4 regions of the Geodermatophilus sp. SYSU D01105 genome follow, and region 1 is predicted to be linked to each of the others. Evidence: riboswitches for the same ligand, from Rfam matches in the RefSeq annotation. Region 1 holds a riboswitch; each other region holds the start of a gene.
The links. A riboswitch is a leader RNA that binds a small molecule or an ion and turns the genes downstream of it on or off. The one in region 1 is predicted to bind cyclic di-AMP.
Positions count from the first base shown of each region.

Region 1 (2,188 bases):
CGGTCGGCGAGGGTCACCTCCAGCCCCAGGTCGGCGACGACGCGGTCGGGCAGCAGGCTGACCAGGTACGAGTACGCCGAGAGCCGGACGTCGACCCCGGGGAACACCTGCTGGCTGACCGCGGCCCCACCGACGTGCTCCAGCCGCTCGAGGACGAGCACCGACCAGCCGGCGCGGGCCAGGTAGGCGGCGGCGACCAGCCCGTTGTGGCCGGCCCCCACGACGACGGCGTCGTACCTGCTGCGTGCGCTCACCCGGCGGACGGTAGCGGGTGCGGGGTCCTCAGCCGCCCTGCGTGGGGGCGTCCTCGCTCTCCTCGCAGCCCTGTCCCGGGGCCTGCTCGGCCGTGCCGCAGTCCTGCTCGTTGCGGTCGAGGTCGGTGTTGGAGTTGTTGGTGCTGCTGCACCCGGCGAGCGCCCCGACGAGGGCGAGCACGACCAGGGGGCGCTTGAGATCCATGGGCTGCACGTGCTCGCCGGGGACCGTCGGCAAACCCCACGCGCCCCGGCCGTCCCAGGGGTCTCGGCGACCGCTCGGGGTCGAGGTGAGAGTCCACGAAATCACATCTGGGTAATTGTCACGGCAGCGTCACGGCCCTTACGGTGTGTGTGTCCGCCGGGGCGCTCCGTCACCGCAATGGGTGACACCCCGCGGGCGCCGTCGAGCCGGCTCCCTCCTCCCCGGGGGAGCCGGGCCGGGGACCCACCGCAGCACTGGGGTGAAGCACGCACGGCTCCGCGCCGGGCGTGCCGGGCGCCTTCCCGCTCGAACCCGTCAGCTAACCCGGTAGGCGGCTCGTGGAAGAACGGAGAGTCGCCAGACCATGGCGTCCCACCGCGCCGCCCGCCGCGCTGCGCTCGTCCTCGCCGCCGCCCTCGGCGTCGCCTTCATCCCGACCTCTGCCGGGGCGGAGGAGCCGGCCACGGCCCAGGAGGCCGCGGCCCTCGTCGCCGCCCGGGGGCACGACCTCGAGGTCGTCACCGAGCAGTTCAACGAGGCGCGGGAGGCGCTCGCCGCCCAGCAGGCCGCCGCCCAGGCCGCGGCGGCGCAGGTCGCCGAGGCGCAGGCCGTGGTGACGGCCGCGCGGGAGCACGTGAGCGGCATCGCCCGGAGCGCCTTCACCGGCGAGAGCATGGGGTCGCTGCAGGCGCTGATGACCAGCGGTTCGGCCGACGAGTTCGTGAACCGGGTGACGCTCCTCGAGACCGTCGCCGGTCACCAGAACGACCTGCTCGGGCAGGCCGTCGCCGCCGGCGAGGCCGCCGCGGCGGCCCAGGCCGAGGCCGACCGGATCGCCGCGGAGACGCAGCAGCAGTACGACGCCGTCGCCGAGCAGCAGGCCGACCTGCAGGCGCAGATCGCCGCGTACCAGGCCGACTACGCGCGGCTGAGCGCCGACGAGCGGCGCGCCGCCCTGGCGGCCGCGGCCACCGCCCACGGCGGCGGGGAGCGGGCCAGCCGCGGCGAGCGCGAGGCGCCGTCCTCCGGGTCGGCTCCCGTCGTCGCCGGGAGCGGCGCGCTCCAGGCGGTCATCGACCGGGCCATGGCCCAGCGCGGCAAGCCCTACGTCTGGGCCGCCTCGGGCCCCGGCTCCTTCGACTGCTCCGGGCTGGTCCAGTACGCGTTCCAGGCCGCGGGCATCAGCCTGCCGCACTCCAGCCGGATGCAGTCCTCGACGGGCCAGCAGGTCTCCCGCTCCGAGGCCCGCCCCGGCGACCTGGTCGCCTTCTACAGCCCGGTCAGCCACATCGGCATCTACCTCGGCAACGGCCAGATGGTGCACGCGCCGACCTCCGGCGACGTGGTCAAGGTCGCCAGCGTCGACGCCATGGGCGCCACCCCGAAGTTCAACCGCATCGCCAGCTGAGAGAGGACCCCCGTCCGCCTCACCGCTCGCAGGCTCGCGGCGAGCCTCGGGACGGGGCCAGCCGGAGCCCCCGGACGCCATGCGCGTCCGGGGGCTCCGTCGTGTCTTGACCGTCCGGCCCGGTTGGTGAACACTGCTCTCTATACGGAGCGGTGATCTCAGGAAGGGTGCGAGATGGTCCAGGCGTGGCAGTGGAGCTGGGCGGGCGTCGCGTTCGCCACCGAGCTGGGCGCGCTGGCCGCCCTCGGCTACTGGGGGTGGACCTCCGGCGGGACGGCGACGGCGCGGTGGCTCCTCGCCCTCGGCGTCCCCCTCGTCGCG
Region 1 is NZ_JBJGYR010000016.1:25,455-27,642, reverse strand. It holds gene ACI79I_RS15940 (phytoene desaturase family protein) at 1-254, opposite strand, end outside; gene ACI79I_RS15935 (hypothetical protein) at 283-459, opposite strand; cyclic di-AMP (ydaO/yuaA leader) riboswitch at 664-808, shown strand; gene ACI79I_RS15930 (C40 family peptidase) at 824-1,867, shown strand; gene ACI79I_RS15925 (YrdB family protein) at 2,042-2,188, shown strand, end outside.

Region 2 (2,188 bases), on a different contig from region 1:
GCCGAGCTCGTCCCAGTGGTCGACCTGGTACTGGGCGATGGCGTCCCCCAGGGCGGCGTCGGACAGCACCATGTAGTCCAGGGCCAGCCCGGACGGGTGCCCGTGCGGGTCGACCGCGCTGCCGCGGGTGCCGCCGATGGTGATGCCGGCGGCGCCGGGCACGTTGCTGACCACCGCGTCGGCGGCCGCCTGCGCCTGCGGCCGCACGGCGCCGGCGCTGTTGGTGATCTGCGCCGTCGTGGGCGCAGGTGCCGGAGCGGCCGGGGCGGCGGCAGCCACGGGGACCGAGTTGCCGACGGTGCCCACCTCGACGGGGGCGACGGCGGCCTGCGCGGCACCGGCGACCAGCAGCACCTGACCGGGGAAGATCAGGGTCGGGTCGCTGCCGATGACGCCGACGTTGCGCTGGTACAGCTCGCGCCAGGGCTGGTGGAACGTGGTGGCGATCTCGGCCACCGTGTCGCCGCGCTGGACCGTGTAGACGTCCGACGGGGCGGCGGTCGGGGCCGGAGCGGCCTCCGGGGCCGGGGCGACAGCCGGCGCTGCGGGAGCGGCGGCCGGCGCGGGGGCCGGCGCCTCGACAGCGGCCGGCGTGGTGCCGTCGGCCAGCTGCTTGCCGCAGGTCGGCCACGCGCCGATGCCCTGCCCGGCGAGGACCTTCTCGGCGATCTCGACCTGCTGCGCCGGGGTCGCGAGGTCCGCGCGGGGGGCGAGGTCGGTCCCGCCGTAGCCGGCCCAGGTGGACTGGCTGAACTGCAGCCCGCCGTAGTAGCCGTTACCGGTGTTGATGCTCCAGTCGCCGCCGGACTCGCACTCGGCGACGCCGGTCCAGTCGTGGGTGGTGGCGGCGGATGCCGGGGTGCTCAGGACGCCGAGTCCGACGACGGTGGCCCCTGCCGCGACGGGGGCCTTGGCGATGACCTTCTTGGTCCGGACATAGCGCGGCGCACGGTGCTTGGCCATGGGTGATCTCCGATCACCGCCGGCGAGGTGAGCTGTCGGGTTCGGACGATCGGTGCCCGGCCGCGGATCGCGGCTTCACCCCGAGGCGCGCCCGGCCGTTCGGCCGGAGCGCCGTGGAACGTGGGTCCCCCACCCCTGCCCTGAGGTTCTGGAGACGGCTACCGGTGGGCAGGGTTTGGCGGACCGGCGCCACGCTCCCATCTGCGGAACGCAGCCAAAACGTTACGTTGGGTCATGTGAACTGTCGCCGTGACGGTCGTCACGTGGTGGTGTGCGTGGGGAGGACGTGCAGGTCGGGGCAGGAGCGCTCCGCGGACGTGCTCTCCGGCACAGGGTCCCGGCGGCGGCCGCGGCTCCCGGCGGCGGCCGCGGGTCCCGGCGACAGCCTCGGGAACGGTCCGGCCGCCGCCGGGGTCGGTCACAGGACCTGGTGGCCGTACATCTCCCCGAGCGGGTCGGCGATCAGCTCGATGCGGGCGCCGTCGGGGTCGCGGAAGTACACCGACACCCCGCTGTGCACCTCGTGCGGCACCCCGGCGTCGGTCAGCCGCCGCACCAGCTCCTGCCAGCGCTCGGGGTCGACGCTGATGGCCATGTGGTGCAGCCCGCCGAGCACCTCGGCATAGGGGCCGACGTCCAGGCCGGGGAAGTCGAAGAAGGCGATGAGGTTGCCGTTGCCGATGTCGAAGAAGAAGTGCGAGGAGCCGGGGTAGTCGCGGTTCTCGATCAGCTCGGTCAGCGGGAAGCCCAGGACGTCCTGGTAGAAGCGCACGGTCCGCTCGACGTCGCTGCTGATCAGGGCGGTGTGGTGCAGGCCGCGGGCGGTGGTGGCGGGGCGCTCGCCGGCCGGCCGCAGGTGTGCGGCGCGGATGCGCGCCCGCTCGGCCTCCAGCGCAGCGGGGTCGGGGGCGGTCGTCGTCATCGGGGTGCGTCCTCTCGGGTCGGGGCGTCAGCGGTCGGCGGAGGGGGCGAGCCGGAACTGCTCCCGCCGCTCGGCGGGCACGAGCTCGAGATAGGCGGGGTGTCGCTGGATGTAGCCGCGGATGAACGGGCAGAACGGCAGGACGGCGTGGCCCGCCGCCCGCGTGGCGTCCAGGGCGCCGCGGGCCAGCACCGAGCCCAGCCCCCGGCCCTCGAAGGCCGGGTCGACGACGGTGTGGGTGAAGGCGACCGACGACGCGGTCCGCCGGTACTCGGCGAAACCGGCGACCTGGCCGTCCACCCG
Region 2 is NZ_JBJGYR010000024.1:49,643-51,830, reverse strand. It holds gene ACI79I_RS20310 (LysM peptidoglycan-binding domain-containing protein) at 1-963, opposite strand, end outside; cyclic di-AMP (ydaO/yuaA leader) riboswitch at 966-1,127, opposite strand; gene ACI79I_RS20305 (VOC family protein) at 1,382-1,885, opposite strand; gene ACI79I_RS20300 (GNAT family N-acetyltransferase) at 1,913-2,188, opposite strand, start outside.
Region 2: it holds a riboswitch for cyclic di-AMP, as region 1 does, so the genes downstream of both, ACI79I_RS20310 (LysM peptidoglycan-binding domain-containing protein) here and ACI79I_RS15930 (C40 family peptidase) in region 1, are expected to answer to the same signal.

Region 3 (2,188 bases), on a different contig from region 1:
CACCCCAGACGTAGGGGTCCCCGACCTGGGCGAGCGCGGTGTCGACGGCGGCCTGGGCCGCACCGCTGCTGGCGGGGGCCGGCGCGGCGGCGGCCACGGCCTGGCCGGCGTGCGCCGTGACGACCTCCTGCTGCTGCGGGGCCGACAGCGCGGCGTACTGCGCCTGGTAGTCGGCGATGTCGGCCTCGAGCTGCTCCTGCCGCGCGGTGACGTCGTCGAGGGTGGCCTGCGCCTGGGCCGCGGCGGCGTCGGCGTCCTGCTGGGCCTGCTCGGCGGCACCCGCGCTCCGGGCGACCTCGGCGAGCACCTCGTTGGTGTGGCCGGCGATCGCCTCGAGCATGGCCAGCTGGGACACGAAGTCCTCGGGCGAGTCGCTGGTCATCAGCAGGTCCAGCTCGGGCATCCCGTCACCAGCGGTGAAGGCGGTGCGGGCGACCTGACGGATCTGGCCGTCGAGGGCGTCGAGCTGCTGCCGGGCCGCGGCGGCGGCCTGGTGCGCGGCCTCCGCGGCGGCCTGTTGCTGGGCGAGGGTCTCGCGGGCCTCGTTGGCCTGCTCGGTGACGACCTCGAGGTCGTGACCGGCCCGCGCGACGAGCTGCGCGGCCTGCGCCGCGCTGGTGGCCTGCTCCGGGTCCGCGGCAGCGGTCCCCGGCAGCAGCGTCAGGGAGAGCGTCGCGACGGCGCCCACGACGATCCCCCGGCCGAGGCGGCGGGGCAGGGTCGGGCGGCGGAACGCCAGCGGGAGGTCGGAGTCGATCTGGTCGAGCGCATGCCCCAGGGCAGGGCGGGGGGTCGCCACGGTCGGCGGCTCTCCGTTTCTTCCTCAGCGACCGCCTACCGAGTTAGCTGACGGGTTCGGGCTGGGAAGACGTGCCCTATCTCTGCGCCCCGGCGAGCCGGCGCGTGTGCCCCGGCGGACCGGCGCACGCGAGAACTCACCCCAGTGCTGCGGTGGGTCCCCGGTTCCCCCTCCGTGCCGCACGGGCACGTCGGGCGATTCGGCGGTGCCCGGCCGAGGCCACCTCTCTGCGGGTGACGACCACCCGGTCGGACCGGCTCACCGTACGGGCGTGATGAAGTTGTGACAAATGGGGCCTGCGGGGACTGTGGTGACATCCACAGGGCGGCGGAGCGACACACCGCCGGTCGGCGTCACCCGCGGCGCGTCGGCCGGGGCGCCCCGGCCCCGCAGGGGACCGGGTCACCCCGTGCGCCGCCGGCCTCGTGCGGCCCCGCCGTCCCGCGCACCCGGCTGACCCTGGTGCCGCAGCGGCGGCACCAGGCCGCCCTCGGCGAGCGCCCGGACGGCACGGCGCTCGACCTCGTCGAACTCCACGACCACGCCCGGGCCCGGGACGACGGCGTCCTCGGCCACGCCGGCCTCGCGCCGGCCGGTCATCGGCACCACGGTCGGGTCCTCGCCCCGCCAGCCCGGCGGCGCCCCCAGCAGCACGGTGACGACGCAGTCGGCGCAGCCGGTGCCGCGCACGGTGCAGGTGTCGCAGTCGATCAACATGGCCCACTCCTCAGCTGGCCGACCCCGGTCGCGGAGGCCCTCCATGGCCCCGGTCGGTCCGGCTCGCACGCTAGGGACCGGCACCGACAGTTCGGCGCGAGCGCGCCCCGGCGGGACGGGTCCCGGCGCGCACGGCCCCGGACGCGGCCGGAACGCCCTCGGGAGGCCCCGCGCCGTGGCGCCCGCCACCCGAGCCGCTGCGGACCCGCCGGCACCGGCCGCCCTCCGGCGCGCGTCCCCGGGACTGTCACTGGGCCGACCTACCGTCCGCCCGTGCCCTCCTCCCTTCCCCGGCAGGTGCCGCTCTCCCCCGCCCACCTCGCCGGGACGGCCGCGCGAGCCGCGGGCACGCTCCCCCGCTACGAGCAGGCCACCATCGACGAGCTGGGCACCCCACTGGCGGAGGTCACCTTCGTCGTCGTCGACCTGGAGACCACCGGGGGTTCCCCCAAGGACAGCGCGATCACCGAGATCGGAGCGGTCAAGGTCCGCGGTGGGCAGGTCCTCGGCGAGTTCCAGACCCTGGTGGACCCCGGCTGCGAGATCCCGCCCTACATCAGCGTGCTGACCGGCATCACGACGACGATGGTCGCGGCCGCACCCCGGATCGGCGCGGTCCTGCCCAGCTTCCTGGAGTTCGCCCGGGGCGCGGTCCTCGTCGCCCACAACGCC
Region 3 is NZ_JBJGYR010000017.1:37,971-40,158, reverse strand. It holds gene ACI79I_RS16680 (C40 family peptidase) at 1-799, opposite strand, end outside; cyclic di-AMP (ydaO/yuaA leader) riboswitch at 816-1,014, opposite strand; gene ACI79I_RS16675 (hypothetical protein) at 1,202-1,516, opposite strand; gene ACI79I_RS16670 (DEDD exonuclease domain-containing protein) at 1,790-2,188, shown strand, end outside.
Region 3: it holds a riboswitch for cyclic di-AMP, as region 1 does, so the genes downstream of both, ACI79I_RS16680 (C40 family peptidase) here and ACI79I_RS15930 (C40 family peptidase) in region 1, are expected to answer to the same signal.

Region 4 (2,188 bases), on a different contig from region 1:
GCGCTGGTCGTCGTGCTGACGCTGACCGTGTCGCTGAGCCGGTGCGGCTCCGACGACGGCCCCAGCGGCGGCCCCGAGAACGCGATGGGGACGTCGGTGGCCGACACCCGGCCCGCGCTCTCGTCCTGACCGCCCGCGGGCGACCGGGCCCTACCGCGCCGCGCGCCGTCGGGGCGCGTGCGGATCGTCGGCGCCTACACCACCTGGCCGTCGACCGGGGGAGGCGCGACGCACATCACCCGACGAATCGACGGGCTGCGATTGTCACAAACCCATAACGCCCGTTACGGTGGTCAGGTCCGGCCGGTCCTCACGTCCCCTGCCGGGGAAGCCGAGCGGACGCCGCCGAGTCGCCCTCCGGGGCGAGCCGGGGACCCACCGCAGTACTGGGGTGAACCCCGCTCCCGGGCCGTCGTCCGGGTAGCGGGCAGGGCCGCTTCCCGCCCGAACCCGTCAGCTAACTCGGTAGGCGGCCATCGGAAGAACGGAGAGCCGCCGGATGGCGTGCCCCAGCCCTGCCGGATGCCCACCCTCACCCCGGCACCGCCGGCTCCGGGCGCACCCCCGCACGTGATCGCACGCGGCCGTCCCTGACCCGCCTCCCGCGGACCCACCCGAGCACCCTCGCTCGACCGGCGTTGCCGCCGTCTCCGTGGTGTCCCGCACCGGCCGGCTCCCCAGGACCGCCGACGTCCTCCCCCCGACCTCCCCGCAGGCCGCGCCCTCCCGTGCGCACCTGCGCCCGCACCCCCGGAGCACCCCACCCCATGGACCCCCGCACCACCACCTCTCGCCGCGCCGATCGCCGCGGCCGGATCGCCCCCTCGCGCCGTCGCCCGGCCCTCCTCCTGGCCGCCGCCGCGGCCGGCGCGGTCGTGGCCAACGTCGTCATCGGCGCGGAGCCCGCCGCCCAGGCCGACGCCGGGGCGTCGGAGTCGGTCAGCGTCGCCGCCCAGCTCGGGCTTACCGGCCAGTCCGTCCCCGTCGAGGTCGACGCGGCCCGGGACCTGCAGCCGCTCGCCGACCTCGCCGCCAGCCGCAGCACCCGCGAGGCGGCGCAGGCCGCCGCCCAGCAGGCGCAGGCCGCCGCCGACCAGGCCGTGCTCGACCGGCAGAAGGCCGAGGCGGAGGCCGCCGCCCGGGCCGCGGCCGAGGCCGAGGCCGCCGCGCAGGCCGCCGCGCGGCAGCAGGCGGAGGCCGCGGCCGCGCAGGCCGCCGCACCGGAGCCGGCCGCTCCGGCCCGCGCCGCCGCGGCCGCAGCGGGTGCGGTCGCGCGCATCACCGACACCGCCGGGAGCATCAAGCCGGCCGCGCAGGCGGCCGCCAACGCGGTCGTCTCCAACGTGCCGGGCGCCGCCGGCATCACGCTGGGCGGGACCCGCGCCAGTGCGGCCGACCCCGGTGGTCACCCGTCCGGCCTGGCGGTCGACTACATGGTCATGTCCGACGACGCCCTCGGCGACGCCATCGCCCAGTACCACATCGACCACTGGGACGAGCTCGGCGTCGAGTACGTCATCTGGCAGCAGCGGATGCTCTCCTCGCCCAACGGCTCCTGGAAGCCGATGGCCGACCGCGGGGGCGTGACGGCCAACCACTTCGACCACGTCCACGTGAACTACCGGGGCTGACGCCCCGCCGGTCGCGCCTGGCGCGGCCGGAGGCCAGGGTCCGGCCCCCGTCCGCGGGGCGACCGGGCTGGGGTGGCGGCGCTCGTCGGCCGGGTGTGGCATGGGGCTCGGGCACCGTCCCCGCACGACCCCACGAGAGGCCTCCCCGGATGAAGCTCCTGCTGCCCGACTCCGTCCCGCTGGCCCCGGACCTGCCCGAGGGCGTGCACGCGGTCCTCTACGACGCCGCGGCCCCCGTGCCCGACGAGCACCTGGACGCCGAGGCGATGGTCGTGTGGGGCAGCTCCACCGCCGACCTCGCCGCCGTCGCCGGCCGGATGCCGCGGCTGCGCTGGGTGCAGACGCTGGCGGCCGGGCCGGACGCCGTCCTCGCCGCCGGCTTCCCCGAGGACGTCGTCGTCACCGCCGGCGCGGGCCTGCACAGCGCGACGGTCACCGAGCACGCCCTGGCGCTGACCCTCGCCCTGGTGCGCCGCCTGCCCGCCGCCGCCCGGGCGCAGGCCGAGCACCGCTGGGCCCGCGAGCTCGGCGGGCTCCAGCCGCTGCACCCCGAGGGC
Region 4 is NZ_JBJGYR010000010.1:86,456-88,643, reverse strand. It holds gene ACI79I_RS11585 (hypothetical protein) at 1-129, shown strand, start outside; cyclic di-AMP (ydaO/yuaA leader) riboswitch at 334-487, shown strand; gene ACI79I_RS11580 (hypothetical protein) at 768-1,631, shown strand; gene ACI79I_RS11575 (phosphoglycerate dehydrogenase) at 1,781-2,188, shown strand, end outside.
Region 4: it holds a riboswitch for cyclic di-AMP, as region 1 does, so the genes downstream of both, ACI79I_RS11580 (hypothetical protein) here and ACI79I_RS15930 (C40 family peptidase) in region 1, are expected to answer to the same signal.